Regions from separate parts of the uncultured Luteimonas sp. genome, predicted to be linked through region 1. Evidence: riboswitches for the same ligand, from Rfam matches in the RefSeq annotation. Region 1 holds a riboswitch; each other region holds the start of a gene.
The links. Region 1 has a riboswitch for cobalamin ahead of metE (5-methyltetrahydropteroyltriglutamate--homocysteine S-methyltransferase). Riboswitches for the same ligand answer to the same signal wherever they lie in the genome.
Positions count from the first base shown of each region.

Region 2: it holds a riboswitch for cobalamin, as region 1 does, so the genes downstream of both, btuB (TonB-dependent vitamin B12 receptor) here and metE (5-methyltetrahydropteroyltriglutamate--homocysteine S-methyltransferase) in region 1, are expected to answer to the same signal.
Region 3: it holds a riboswitch for cobalamin, as region 1 does, so the genes downstream of both, btuB (TonB-dependent vitamin B12 receptor) here and metE (5-methyltetrahydropteroyltriglutamate--homocysteine S-methyltransferase) in region 1, are expected to answer to the same signal.

Region 1 is NZ_CANLNF010000003.1:465,130-468,397, reverse strand. Features, by position in the region: gene metE (5-methyltetrahydropteroyltriglutamate--homocysteine S-methyltransferase) at 1-1,381, opposite strand, end outside; cobalamin riboswitch at 1,511-1,741, opposite strand; gene purU (formyltetrahydrofolate deformylase) at 1,974-2,825, opposite strand; gene Q0863_RS10080 (DUF2789 domain-containing protein) at 2,917-3,174, opposite strand.
Region 2 is NZ_CANLNF010000003.1:167,087-170,354, reverse strand. Features, by position in the region: gene btuB (TonB-dependent vitamin B12 receptor) at 1-1,490, opposite strand, end outside; cobalamin riboswitch at 1,606-1,837, opposite strand; gene Q0863_RS08790 (TfoX/Sxy family protein) at 1,951-2,328, opposite strand; gene Q0863_RS08785 (GAF domain-containing protein) at 2,325-2,807, opposite strand; gene bioD (dethiobiotin synthase) at 2,939-3,268, shown strand, end outside.
Region 3 is NZ_CANLNF010000008.1:35,292-38,559, reverse strand. Features, by position in the region: gene btuB (TonB-dependent vitamin B12 receptor) at 1-1,254, opposite strand, end outside; cobalamin riboswitch at 1,394-1,636, opposite strand; gene clpB (ATP-dependent chaperone ClpB) at 1,705-3,268, opposite strand, start outside.

The DNA.
Region 1 (3,268 bases):
GCCGGCCGGCCCTGAACGCGGCGCGCGCCTTGCGCACCTCCGGGGTCTGCGGAAACGACCCGATCGTGGTGGTCGGAAACGCCGGCAAGCCATAGCGGCGCTGCTGGAGCGCGCTGCGCTGCGCATATGGGCTCTTGCGGCGCGCATCGTCCGGGGTGAGGGCCTCGACCCTCGCAGCGACCTCGGCCCGGTGGACGCGCCTGGACCGGCGGCGTTGCTGGAGACGCTCGCGTGCGAGCTCGAGGGTCGCGTTTGCCGATGCCAGGCCATTGAGCGCATCGGCCACCACCCGAAGCTCGCCGATCTTCTCCTTCGCGAAGGCAAGCCAGCCGCGAAGTTCCGTCGCCAGTCCGGTTTCGAGGCTCGCGTCGATGGGCACGTGCAGCATCGAACACGAGGACGCCACCTGCAGGCGCTCCTTGCCGAGGCGGTCGGCGGCGCTGCGGGCGAGCAGCACGGCCCGGTCGAGATCGGTGCGCCAGATGTTGCGGCCGTCCACCAGCCCGAGCGACAGCACGCAGTCCTCGCGCAGCGCATCGAGCACCGCATCGAGCACCGCATCCAGCTGCCCGGGGGCACGCACCAGGTCCACGTGCAGCCCCTGCACCGGCAGGGAGGCGGCCCACGGCAGGTTGTGTTCCAGCGTGCCGAAGTAGGTCGCCAGCAGCAGCTTCGGCCCGCCCACATCCGCAAGCGCGCGATAGGCCTCATCGTAGGCGCGTCGCTCCGCATCCCCGAGGTCCAGGACCAGGCAGGGCTCGTCCAGCTGGACCCACTCCGCGCCGGCATCCCGGAGTCGGGCGAGCAGTTGCGCATACGCCGGAAGCAGCGCCGGCAACAGGTCCAGGGGCCGGCTGCCGTCGACGCACTTGGACAGCAGCAGGAAGCTCACCGGTCCCAGCAGCACCGGGCGTGCCCTGGCGCCGGCGTCGCGCGCCTCGATGAACTCCGCGAGCGGCTTGTCGCCGCGCAGGCGGAACGACTGCCCGCGCTCGAGTTCCGGCACCAGGTAGTGGTAGTTGGCGTCGAACCACTTGGTCATCTCCAGGGCGGGCAGGTCGAGGTCGTCGTCCTGCCAGCCACGCGCCATCGAGAAGTACCCGCGCAAGGGGTCCGCATCGAACAGGGGCCTGTAGCGTGCGGGAATCGCGTCGAACAGCACGGCCGTGTCCAGCACGTGGTCGTACAGGGAAAAGTCGTTGCAGGGCACGACATCGGCGCCTGCAGCGTGCTGCAGCTGCCAGTGCCTCAGCCGGAGTGCCCTGGCCTGGTCGTGCAGCTGTCCGGCGGTGGCGTCACCGCGCCAGTAGTCTTCGACGGCCTTCTTCAGTTCGCGTCGCAGGCCGATGCGTGGAAAGCCCAGATTGCATACGGTGGTCATGTACATGTACTCCTCGGTTCGTGGTCGCCCCCTCGGGCGATTCGGAGCCGCGCGGACACACGCGAAGGCACGCGCCTTCGTTCGAAAGGCGCGACCTTCCCGCGCCTCCCACGGGCGCCAGGTCGACGGAGATCGCTCTCCGGCCGAGGCAGGTCTTCGGGCTCGTGGACGCAGGACGGGTCGCGTCCTCCCTACTGTTCGCCGCTTCCCGGGCAATGCCCAGTGCTTCATGGCGAAGGTCGTTTCCACATACCGCTGCGGGGCAGCGCCGGCTTCAACCCATGGCTCCTACCGGCTTCCCTTTCAAACGTATCGCTCTATCAAGATAGAGCGATACGTACCTTGGCGGGCTGGACCTTACGCCGGTGCGCGAGGCGGGTCAAGCGGCCGCGACGCATGCCCTGGGAATCCCGCCGATGTCGTCATCGCGGCGCGCGGAAGCGGGCCGATTCAGATCGGGGCGCCGCGCTGCAGGCAGGTCGCGCGGGTGTCGGCAGCCGGGAAGGCGCCGGGCGCGCCAGGGGAACGGACTCATGCGGCCCGCGCCGGGGCCGCGCACCTGCATCGCGTCAGGGCATCCGGGAACGACGCCTCAGCGGAACACCACCGTCCGATGCCCGTTGAGCAGGATCCGGTGCTCCACGTGCAGCCGCACCGCGCGCGCCAGCACGCGCGATTCGATGTCGCTGCCGATGCGGATCAGCGCCGCCGGGGTCATCGCGTGGTCCACGTGGGCCACGTCCTGTTCGATGATCGGCCCTTCGTCGAGGTCCGGCGTCACGTAGTGCGCGGTGGCGCCGATGATCTTGACCCCACGCGCGTGCGCCTGGTGGTAGGGCTGCGCGCCCTTGAAGCTCGGCAGGAAGCTGTGGTGGATGTTGATCGCGCGCCCGGCCAGCGCTTCGCACAGACGCGGCGACAGGATCTGCATGTAGCGCGCCAGCACCACCAGGTCGATGCGCTCGCGCTCGACCAGTTCCAGGATCCGCTGCTCCTGCGCTACGCGGCTGCCGGCATCGACCGGGAAGTGGTGGAAGGGCACGCCGTAGCTGCCCGCAAGCTGCGCGTAGTCGGCGTGGTTGGACGCCACCGCGGCGATGTCCGCGCGCAGCTGGCGGCTGTGGGTGCGGAACAGCAGGTCGTTGAGGCAGTGGCCCTGCCGGCTCACCAGCACCAGCAGTCGCGCGCGCCGGCGCACGTCGTGCATCGCCCAGTCCATCGCATGCGCGGCGGCCAGCGGTGCGAACGCCTCGCGCACGGCGTCGATGGCGCCGGCGGCCGGGACGTCGAAATGCACGCGCAGGAAGAAGCGTCCGGTCTCGGCATCGCCGAACTGCTGCGCGTCGACGATGTTGCAGCCGTGCTCGAACAGCAGCCCGGAGACGCGATGGACGATGCCGGTGCGGTCGGGGCAGGAGAGGGTGAGGACGTGGTCGCGGGACATTGCGGGCGCTGCGGCGTGCGGGCGCGCGACTATGTCACACGCACCGCGCGCGCGGTAGGTCGGTTGCGGCCGCAACCGTGGCGCTGCGCCGCTACAGGCCGGTCTGGCGCTTCACCGCATCCTCGTGCAGCGATTCGTTGAGCTGGTCGACGATGGTGGTCCATTTCGCGTCGGCACCGATGCTCTCGGCCAGGAACTGGCGCTGGCCGTCGTTCCAGAACGGAGCCTCGTAGACATGCACCGCGCCGGCCAGCTGGTGGGAGGCGATGAAGCCGTCGATGGCGTCCGGATCGGCGTCGAGCCCGAGCTGCTCGAACAGATGGGTCATGCTGGGGGTGGTCTCGTCCACGCGTGGTCCAGGTCAGCGCCGGGTCTCCGGCCAGGCCGGCAGCATCGTCGGGCACGCCGCAACGCGATGTGATCGGGGCGGTGCCTGATCGGCA
Region 2 (3,268 bases), 300 kb from region 1:
ACGGTGAGTTCCGCGCCGCGGATGCGCGCCTGGTCGATGTTGCTGCCCACGCCGAGGAAGTCCGGCGGCGGATACACGAACACGATCAGGTCGTCGATGCGGCTCTCGTACACGTCCAGCGACCAGCGGTGGCTCGCGGTGGTGCGCGACAGGCCCAGGTTGAGGCTGCGCGAGGTTTCCGGCTGCAGCCAGGGACTCTCGGAGCCGGGGTAGTAGAGGTCGTTGAAGGTCGGTGCCTTGAATCCGGTGCCTGCGCTGGCGGCCAGGCGCAGGCCGTCGCCCAGCGCCATGCCCCAGCCCAGGCTGCCGGTGACGTGGCTGCCGAACTGTTCGTTGTCGTCGTTGCGCAGGCTGGCCTGCAGGCGCTGCGCGCCGAAGCGGCCGTCGTAGGCGAGGAACACGCCGGTGTTGTCGCGGGCGTCCACCGTATAGGGCACGAGACTGTCGACGTGATCGCTCAGATGGTCGATGCCGGCGCTGAGCAGGTGGCCCGGGCGCAGTCGCAGGTCGGCCTGCACCGAGGCGCTGTCGCGGCGGGTGACGAAGGCGCTGCGCAGTGCGTCTCCCTGGTAGTCGTCGGACCGATCCTGGTTGCGTGCCAGCGCGGCATTGAGTTCGAGTCGCCCGTCCAGCGGGGCATGGCGAAGGCGCAGCCCGGCCACCTGCTGGCGGACTTCGGAGCGGTTGGTCCAGGAACCGTCGAACTCGGTGTCGCCGTCGGCCTGCAGGAAGTTGCCCTCCAGCTCCAGTCCGTCGCGCAGCTGGACTCCGCCGCGCAGGCCCAGCGAGACGTTGCGGTAGCCGTCGTCGTCCGGCTCGTCGGCGAAGCAGCCCTGGAACAGCGCGCCGGAGCCGCGGCAGGCGTTGAAGCCGTCGGTGGACTCGTAGCCGCCATGCACGGCGAGCCAGCCGCGCGTCCCGCGCAGGTCGAAGCCGGCGCTGATCTCGCGGCTGTCGTGGCTGCCTGCGCCCAAGGTGAGATGCGGCGACAGGCCGGGGGCATCGCTGCGGCGGGTGAAGATCTGGATCACCCCGCCGATCGCCTCGGAGCCGTACAGGCTCGAGCGCGGGCCGCGGATGATCTCGATCCGCTCGATCTGCGACAGCGGCAGGTCCTGGATCGCGGCCATGCCGGCGGTGGCCGAGTTCATCTTGATGCCGTCGACCAGCACCAGCACGTGGTCGGATTCGGCGCCGCGCAGGAACAGGCTGCTGAGCTTGCCGCGGCCGCCGGTGTTGCCGACGTCGATGCCGGCGCGGCCGCGCAGCAGGCCGATCAGGTCGCGCGCCTGGCTGCGCTCGATCTGCTCGCGGTCGAGCACCTGCGCCGGTACCAGGCTCTCGGCCAGCAACACCTCGGTGCGGGTGCCGGTGACCACGACCTCGTCGAGGTCGACGGGGCCCGATTCGGCGGTCGCCACGAGGGGCAGGGCCGCGGCGACCGCGGCGGCGAGCAGGGAAACGGAAAAGGTCAGGGAATTGCGGTTCAACTTCACATCGGCTCCATCGCGCGCCCCGCGCGCCTTGCATGGCGTTGGAGTTGCGCGGGAGGAGACGGCGGACGGCACGCGACGGCGCACGGCACGCCGCGACGCCCTCCGCATCGCAACCAGTGGACTCCATGGCCGGTCTCCGGACTCGCGAGTGGGGCATGGCGCCCCGGCCGACGCGCCTTCCCATGCATGTGCACAGTGGCGGATGCGGCGGCCGTACTCGCTTACCGTTGCGGGGGCAGTGCCGGAATGGCTGCGTCGCGCGCTGCGACGCCGGCGTCACCGGCTTCCCGTTTCAGCCCTTGGACGACAGTCCGCGGGCCACCCTGGAGCTGGCGGCATTGTACGGGATGGGGAAACCGGGGTCAGAGTCGACTTTCCCGCACATCCCACTCTGGCCTGTATCACGCCGGAAAGTCGACTCTGACCCCGGTTTCACCGTGGCGACCGCTGGCGCTCAGTCGCGCTCGTCGCCCGCCGGTTCGTCGAGGAACCCGAACGAAGTGCCGGCGCCTTCCTCCTGGTGATGCGTCGTGGTCACCGGCGCGGCGGCCGGGCGCCCGCGCGGCGGCGGCAGTTCGGCGGTCGCCGCTTCCACCGCGGCCACCAGCTCGGCGCGGCGGGCTTCCGGCACTTCCTGCCAGTGGCAGTCCTGCATCGCGCCTTCCAGCGCGTAGAGCATGTTCAGGCTCGGCTTGAATCCGGCGCGCCGGACGCGCATGAACGCGTCCACCGGGCCGGCGGCGACCAGGTCCTCGTTCGTGCGCAGGCCCACCTGGCGCAGCCAGGCGGCGGATTTCGGACCGATGTTGCGCATCTTCAGCGGTGCATTCATGACAGGGATTCGACCCAGATGCGGGCGATGGCTTCCAGCCCCTCCTGGTCTTCAACGTCGAAACGGCCGGGTTCAGGACTGTCGAGGTCGAACACGCCGACCAGTTCGCCGCGATGGACCAGCGGCACCACCAGTTCCGAGCGCGAAGCCGCGTCGCAGGCGATGTGGCCGGGGAAGGCGTGCACGTCCTCGATGCGCTGGGTCTGCCGGCTGCTGGCCGCCTTGCCGCAGACGCCGCGGTCGAGCGGGATGCGCACGCAGGCCGGCAGGCCCTGGAACGGCCCGACCACCAGCTCGGTGCCGTCGAAGAAGTAGAAGCCGACCCAGTTCAGCTGCGGCAGCGCGTGGTAGACCAGCGCCGAGAGGTTGGCGGCGTTGGCGATTCGGTCGCGCTCGCCGTGCAGCAGCGCGCGTGCCTGGTCCGCGAGCTGGGCGTATTGCTGCGGCTTGTCGCCGCTTAGACTGGCAGCAGTGAACATGCCGGCAGTGTAGCAGCGCGTGGCTGGCGTCCCGGAGGATGGATGAAGCAGGTTCCAGATCGTGTCGCCGCCTTGGCGTGCAGGCGCGAGACGCGGAGGTCGATGTCCATGCAGCGGGACGGAGGCACGGCATGAGCCGTGCCTGGTTCGTCACCGGCACCGACACCGGCGTGGGCAAGACCTTCGCCTCGGTGGCGTTGCTGCACGCGCTGCGCGCGCGCGGCCTGCGCGTGGCGGGCATGAAGCCGGTGGCCAGCGGCTGCGAACGCGGCGACGACGGCTGGCGCAACGACGATGCGCTGGCGCTGCAGTCGGCGAGCGATCCACTGCCCGCCTACGCGGACGTCAATCCGTTCGCGCTGCCGGCCGCGACCGCGCCGCAACTGGCCGCACGCGATGCCGGCATCACGGTGGCGTTGACGCCGCTGCAGGCCGCGTTCGCACGGCTGTCGGCGCGCGCC
Region 3 (3,268 bases), on a different contig from region 1:
GTAGCCGGTGAAGTACAGCTCGTTGAAGGTCGGCGCCTTGAACGCGGTGCCGTAGCTGGCGGTCAGCCGCAGCGCATCGGCGAAGTCCCAGCCCCACAGCGCGCTGCCGGTGGTGCGGCCGCCGAACTGGCTGTTGTCGTCCCGGCGCAGGCTGGCTTGCAGCGCGTGCTTGCCGATCTCCTGTTGCCACTGCGCGAACAGCGCGCGGTTGTGGCGGCGGTCGACGGTGTAGACGGTGGTGCTGTCGACCTCGTCGCCCTGCCAGTCCAGGCCGGCGCTGAGCAGCCCTTCGCCGATGCCGATGTCGGCCTGCAGCGAGGCGACCGCGCGGCGGGTGTCGAAGGTGCTCGAATAGACGCCGTCCATGTAGGCATCGCTGAGGTCGGCGCTGCGCCCGGCGTTGAGCACCAGCGTCAGCGGGCCGTCGGCGGTGTAGCGCAGGCGCGCGGCGACGACCTGCTGGACGTTGTCGGCCTCGTTGTTCTGGCTGCCGTCGTATTCGTTGTGGGCCTGCGCGCGGAACACGCGGGCCTCGGCGTCCCAGTGCTCGCCGAAGCGGTAGCCGCCCTGCAGCGTCACCGAGCTGTTGCGGTAGCCGTCGCGGTCGGGGTCCAGGTAGGGCTCGGGCGTGGCGCGCGACGGGTCGCCGCGGTAGGCGTCGATGCCGTCGGTTTCGGTATGGGCCGCACCCAGCGAATACCAGCCTTCGCCGGCGCGACCGGCGACGCCGGCCGACAGGTTGCGGGTCCGCTCGCTGCCGATGCCGACGCCCAGGTACGGCGCGAACGCGCCCTTCGGGCGCCGGGTGAAGATCTGCACCACGCCGCCGAGCGCCTCCGAGCCGTACAGGCTGGAGAACGGCCCGCGCACGATCTCGATCCGCTCGACCAGTTCGACCGGAATGTCCTGCAGCGCGGCGCCGCCGCTGGTCGCCGAGCCGATCTTGACGCCGTCGACCAGCACCAGCACGTGGTCGGACTCGGTGCCGCGCAGGTACAGCGAGGTCGACTTGCCCGGCCCGCCGTTGTTGGCCAGCGAGACGCCCGGCAGGCCGCGCAGCAGCGCCGGCAGCGAGGGCGGTTGCAGGCGCTCGATGCGCTCGCGGTCGATCACGCTGACCGCCGCGAGCGACTGGTCCTGGGTGCGCGCGGTGCGGGTGGCGGTGACCACGACCTCGTCGAGGTCGGTCGCGGCGACCGGACCGGAGGCGTGCGCGGGAAACAGTGGGGAGCACGCGGCCGCAAGCGCGGCCACGGCAAGGCAATGCCGGGGGAACTGCACAGGGAACTCCTTGACCGCGCCTGCCCGCGCGGAGTCGTTGGGCCAGGCAAACGGCAAGGAGTGGTCATGGCGCGACGTGCAGGCGCACGGGCCCCATGACAGCGCCCACCGCGTGCCAATCGAAACCCGTGGCCGGTCTCCGGGCTCGCGAGTGGGGCGTCGTGTCGTTGCGACCGTCGCTCCCGGTCCGCGCCTTCCCATGCGTCAAGCACAGTGGCTGTATGCGGACCTTTGCTCGCCTACCGTTGCGGGGGCAGCTCCGGAATTGCCGCGTCGTCGCTGGACGACGTGTCGCACCGGATTCCCGTTTCAACCACCGGCCAGGCCGGCGATCACCTCAGGCGGCGCCAGTCTACCAGCAAGGTCGGCGCGTTGAGCAGGGCCTCCCACGATGGGCAGGCCGCGTTCCCTGTCCAGCTGCGATCAGGTCTTGCCGAACACCAGCCTGCCACCTTCGGCGTCCACCCGCACGGTATCGCCATGGCCGAAGGCGCCCGACAGGATCTGCTGCGCCAGCGGGTTCTCCAGCTGCTGCTGGATCGCGCGCTTAAGCGGTCGCGCGCCGTAGACCGGGTCGAAGCCGACGTTACCGAGCAGATCGAAAGCCTTGTCGGAGACCTCGATGCGGATGCCGCGCTCGGCCAGGCGCTTTTCCAGTCCGCGCAGCTGGATGCGCGCGATCGACTTGATCTGCGCCTTGTCCAGCGGATGGAACACCACGATGTCGTCGAGCCGGTTGATGAACTCGGGCCGGAAGTGCGCCTGCACCACGCCCATCACCGCGGCCTTCATCTGCGTGTAGCTTTCCGGCGTGTCGCCCGACAGCTCCTGGATCATCTGGCTGCCCAGGTTGGAGGTCATCACGATGACCGTGTTGCGGAAGTCCACCGTGCGCCCCTGTCCATCGGTCAGGCGGCCGTCGTCGAGCACCTGCAGCAGGATGTTGAACACGTCCGGATGCGCCTTCTCGACCTCGTCGAGCAGGATCACGCTGTAGGGCCGGCGCCGCACCGCCTCGGTGAGGTAGCCGCCCTCCTCGTAGCCGACATAGCCCGGAGGCGCACCGACCAGGCGCGAGACCGCGTGTTTCTCCATGAACTCGCTCATGTCGATGCGTACCATCGCATCGCTCGAGTCGAACAGGAATTCCGCCAGCGCCTTGCACAGCTCGGTCTTGCCCACGCCGGTCGGGCCCAGGAACAGGAACGAGCCACTGGGACGATTGGGATCCGACAGCCCCGCGCGCGAGCGGCGCACCGCATCGGACACGACCTTGATCGCCTCGTCCTGCCCGACCACGCGCCCGTGCAGCGCGTCTTCCATCTTCAGCAGCTTCTCGCGCTCGCCCTCGAGCATCTTGGACACCGGGATGCCGGTCCAGCGCGCGACGACTTCCGCGATCTCCTCGGCGGTCACCCGGTCCTGCAGCAGCTGGAAGCCGGTGGTCTCGGCCTCCTGCGCCGCCTTGAGCTGCTTCTCCAGCTCCGGCAGCGTGCCGTACTGGATTTCGCTCATCCTGGCGTAGTCCTGCTGGCGCTGCGCGGCCTCGAGCTGCAGCCGCGCCTGCTCGATCTGTTCCTTGATCTTCGTGGCGCCCTGCACGGTGGCCTTCTCGGCCTTCCAGATTTCCTCGAGGTCGTTGTAGTCGCGCTCCAGGCCTTCGATCTCGGTTTCCAGGTCGGCCAGGCGCTGCTTCGACTCGGCGTCCTTCTCCTTCTTCAGCGCCTCGCGCTGGATCTTGAGCTGGATCAGCCGGCGCTCCTTGCGGTCCAGTTCCTCCGGCTTGGAGTCGATCTCCATGCGGATGCGCGACGCGGCCTCGTCCATCAGGTCGATGGCCTTGTCCGGCAGCTGGCGGTCGGCGATGTAGCGGTTGGACAACGTGGCCGCGGCGACGATCGCCGGATCGGTGATCTCCACGCCGTGGTGCACCGCGTAGCGCTCCTTGAGCCCGCGCAGGATGGCGATCGTGTCCTCCACGCTGGGC